2 regions of the Sphingomonas sp. AC449 genome follow, and region 1 is predicted to be linked to the other one. Evidence: riboswitches for the same ligand, from Rfam matches in the RefSeq annotation. Region 1 holds a riboswitch; the other holds the start of a gene.
The links. Region 1 has a riboswitch for thiamine pyrophosphate ahead of thiC (phosphomethylpyrimidine synthase ThiC). Riboswitches for the same ligand answer to the same signal wherever they lie in the genome.
Positions count from the first base shown of each region.

Region 2: linked by a shared signal. The riboswitch ahead of AC0CH3_RS08085 (TonB-dependent receptor) and the one ahead of thiC (phosphomethylpyrimidine synthase ThiC) in region 1 are both predicted to bind thiamine pyrophosphate.

Region 1 is NZ_CEEDCZ010000008.1:183,211-185,408, reverse strand. It holds gene thiC (phosphomethylpyrimidine synthase ThiC) at 1-1,283, opposite strand, end outside; TPP riboswitch at 1,323-1,430, opposite strand; gene AC0CH3_RS14070 (MipA/OmpV family protein) at 1,518-2,198, opposite strand, start outside.
Region 2 is NZ_CEEDCZ010000003.1:335,034-337,231, reverse strand. It holds gene AC0CH3_RS08090 (methyl-accepting chemotaxis protein) at 1-1,037, opposite strand, end outside; TPP riboswitch at 1,165-1,274, shown strand; gene AC0CH3_RS08085 (TonB-dependent receptor) at 1,341-2,198, shown strand, end outside.

The DNA.
Region 1 (2,198 bases):
TTCTCCTTGATCTTGTGCATCGGCACATGGCCGGGGCCCTCGATCATCACCTGGACGTCGCTCTTCCACGCGCGGTGGGTGAGTTCGCCGAGCGTGTAGAGCTCGCTGAACTGCGCCTCGTCGTTGGCATCGGCGATGCTGCCGGGGCGCAGCCCATCGCCGAGCGAATAGGCGATGTCATACGCCTTCATGATCTCGGTGATCTCGTCGAACCGCTCGTAGAGGAAGCTCTCCTTGTGATGGCTGAGGCACCATTTCGCCATGATCGAGCCGCCGCGCGAGACGATGCCGGTGACGCGCTTGGCGGTCATCGGGATATAGGCGAGGCGCACGCCGGCGTGGATCGTGAAGTAATCGACGCCCTGCTCCGCCTGTTCGATCAGCGTGTCGCGGAAGATTTCCCAGGTCAGCTCCTCGGCAATGCCGCCGACCTTCTCGAGTGCCTGATAGATCGGCACGGTGCCGATCGGGACGGGGCTGTTGCGCAGGATCCATTCGCGCGTGTCGTGGATGTTGCGGCCGGTGCTCAGGTCCATCACCGTGTCCGCGCCCCATCGGATCGACCAGGCGAGCTTGTCGACCTCGGCCGCCACGTTCGAGGCGACCGCGGAGTTGCCGATATTGGCGTTGATCTTGACGAGAAAGTTGCGGCCGATCGCCATCGGCTCGGACTCGGGGTGGTTGACGTTGTTGGGGATGATCGCGCGGCCGCGCGCGACCTCGTCGCGGACGAATTCGGGGGTGACGAAGTCGGGGATCGACGCACCGAAGCTTTCGCCGTCGCGCTTGTATTCCTTCAGCATCGCGCGGCCGAGATTCTCGCGCGTCGCGACATATTCCATCTCGGGCGTGATGATGCCGCGGCGGGCATAGTGCATCTGGCTGACATTGGCGCCGGCCCTGGCGCGCAACGGGCGAGCGATGCTGCCGGGGAATTGCGGTACGCCGCCCGAGCGGTCGGGACCGAGCTTGCCATTATCCTCGGGCCGGACCGCGCGCGCGTCGTAGCTCTCGACGTCGCCGCGCGCCTCGATCCACTGGCGGCGGAGTTGCGGGAGGCCGGCGTTGATATCGATCGTCGCCCTGGGGTCGGTGTATGGACCGCTAGTGTCGTAGACGCGCAAAGGCGGCTCGGAACAGCTCGGGTCGAGCACGATCTCGCGCATCGCGACGCGGACGTCGGGGCTGGAGGGCACCGCGACATGGATCTTCCGCGAGCCGCGGATGGGGCCGGTGGTGACGCCGATATCGGCCTTTTCGCTGCGTGCTTCGTAATCGGCCATGCGCTTGCTCCTAAAGGTCTCGGAGCAAGGCGTGCGGTTCTGTGGCGACCGCTCCCTCCCTCCGCCGGTATCAACCGGATCAGGTTCAGCGGGTCGAAGGCTCCTGCCTTCCTCTCAAGCGCGGATCGGCGCTCCCCCGGGGTAGGGCGAGCATAGGCGCAACGGACGGGGGCGCAAACGAAAAACCCCGCGCGGCCGGCCGCACGGGGTTTCGGGTCGATCGGCGGGTTGCGATCAGAAGGTGTAGGTCAGGCCCACCGCGCCGAGCCACTGGTCGGCATCGCCGACGTCCGCGACGATCGGGCTGTCCTTGTACTTGCCGAGCATGCGGCCGTAGAGCACGCCCGCGCCGACACCGAACCCGCGGCGAAGATCGCCCGACAGGCTCTGCAGCGCGAACGCCGAGACGTTGACCCGGCGGAAACCGCTGTCGTTGATGTCATAGGTGCGCAGACCGCTGTTGATCGTGCCGATCGGCGTCACCGCGGCATAGGTCCGGCCAAAGCCCTTGCCCGCATAATCCGCCGACAGGCCGAACGCGACCAAGGTGCGGACCGATAACGGCGTCGTGTAGTTGACCTGCGGGGTGATGACATAGCTGTCGTGCGTGCCCGACACGTCGTGGATATAGGCGACGCGCGCGGTCAGCGTGTCGTAATCGCTGGTGATGACGCCGGTCTTGCCGATCCCGACAAAGCCGCCGACTTCGTACGCGGTGTCGATCTTCCCGAGCGCGCGGACCTGGCGGTTGTCGACCTTGCCGGTGCGATCGGTGCGGACCGCGGCGATGACGCCGACTTCGTAGTTGATGCCGACCGAGCCCGTGTTGGGGATCAGGTTGACGTAGAGCTGCGTCCCGCGCGTGAAGAAGTCATGCCCGCGCACCGTCCCGATCGCGACCGCGCCGGGGGTGAA
Region 2 (2,198 bases), on a different contig from region 1:
GGAATGCCGTCATAATCGAACAGCGGGTTGTACGACGCCTGGATCCAGACTTCGCTGCCGTCCTTGCGGATCCGCTTATATTCGCCCTGGTCGAGCTCGCCCTTGCCCAGCCGTTGCCAGAACTGGCGATAGGCCGGGCTCTGCGCATAGTCCGCGTCGCAGAAGATCCGGTGGTTCTCGCCCGTGATCTCATCGAGCTCATACCCCATCAGCGACAGGAAATTGGCGTTCGCGGTGATCACGCGCCCCGACAGGTCGAACTCGATCAGCGCGAACGCCCGGTCGATCGCGGTGATGCGGCCCTGATTGTCGACCGTCGCCTGATGCTGCGCGCTGATGTCATAGGCATAGCTCAGCACCGAGACGAGCTGGCAGTTCTTGTCGAACGTCGGCACGAAGATCTCGCGCACCCAGACATTCTGCCCCGGGCACGGGGTATAACGCCGGATGACCGTGTCGGACTCGCCGCGCTCGAACCGGCTCCAATAGGTGTCGGCGTCGTTCGCCTGGCGCTCCGCCGCGGTCCAGAACATGTCGAACCGGCCGCCGGTCATCGCCTCGCGGGCAAGCCCGGTCAGTTCGAAGAACTTGGCATTGCCGTCGATCAGGTGGCCGTCGGGCGAATATTGGCAGATCGCGAGCGCACCGTTGATCGCATCGAAGCGGTGCACGATGAGCGCGGTGTCGTGCAGGCTGCCGGGCGTCACCGCGCCCATGAAGACCAGCTTGCCCCCGGCCCCGGACAGCGCCCCCATCAGGCCCTGGACATGCATGCAATGGCCCTGCGTATTCGCGAGCAGCCCCTCGACCGCGACCGTCGTCGCGTCACCCGTCGCCAGTCGCGCGATCGCGTCGGGGTAGTTCGGGAACAGCGTCGCGAAGGTCGCGATCGCGTCGACCGACGCGAGGATCGTCCGCGCGGCCTCATTCGTCTCGATCAGCGCGCCATCGGCGCTGAACGCGAGAACGATCATCTCGTCTGCCAGCGCGGCGGCGGCGCGCGCGCTCAGGTCGACAACAACACCTTCCAACGACATATGATGCTCCAGCCATCTTTCGCCTCATTATAGGATCGGCGCGACCGCCCCGGACCGAGGCGCGGATTTTGGCGAGGCGATCGTCGCGGCGATTGCGCTTTGCACCGGGCATCGCAGCGCCTAAGGCGCGCCTTCCCCGGGGGGCCGCTGACGCGCGGCTGAGAATTGGGCTGCAGCCCATGACCCGCTGAACCTGATCCGGCTGATACCGGCGTAGGGAGGGCCAACGGTTTTTCCGTCGTCCCTCCGCTTGGAGTGGACGTGCGCACATTCGATCGTGGCTTTTCGACATCTTCGGTTCGGCTGCAGGGCCGGCGGCCTGCGTGCGCGGCGATCGCGCTGGCGGCATCGCTTGCAGCGGCGCCTGCGACGGCTCAGACCGATTCCCGCCCCGACACGCCGTCTGCGGACCCCGGTGAGATCCGCGTCGCCGGCCAGCCCGATCCCGCAGGCCTGCTGCCCGACCAGCGCGTGCCCCGCGCGCAAAGCGCGATCTCGGCCGAATTCATCGCCAAGCAGGCGCCGACCCTGAACGCGTTCCAGCTCGTCACGCTGCTGCCCGGCGCCAACGTCGCATCGAGCGATCCCTATGGTCTCTCGACGAGCTCGAGCCTCACGCTGCGCGGGCTGGGTCAGGACCAGATCGGCGTGCTGATGGAAGGCGCCCCGCAGAACGACATCGGCTATTACTTTGCCTATCCGTCGCAGTTCGCCGACCCGGAGAACCTCAGGCAGATCGCGCTGGCGCAGGGGTCGGTCGACATCGACTCGCCGACGGTCGGTGGTGCAGGCGGGCTGTTGTCGCTGAAACTCGACGATCCGGGCGCGCGACCCGGGGCGGTGGTGGACCTGTCGCTCGGTAGCTACGCCGCGCGGCGGGCCTTTGTCCGGATCGATACGGGAACGCTCGGCACCAGCGGGATCAAGGCGTTCCTGTCCTATTCCAATACCCGCGCGAACAACTGGCGCGGTCCCGGCTACGACACCCGCCAGCATATCGACGCCAAGCTGCTCCGCGAATGGGGCGCGGGCAATCGCGCCAGCCTCGCCGTGTCGTACAACGACGCCAACACGTCGAGCTACCCCAGCCCGACGCTTGCCGAATGGCAGGCGCAGGGGCGCGACTTCAACTTCGCGCGCGCGTATCGGGCGGGGTCGACC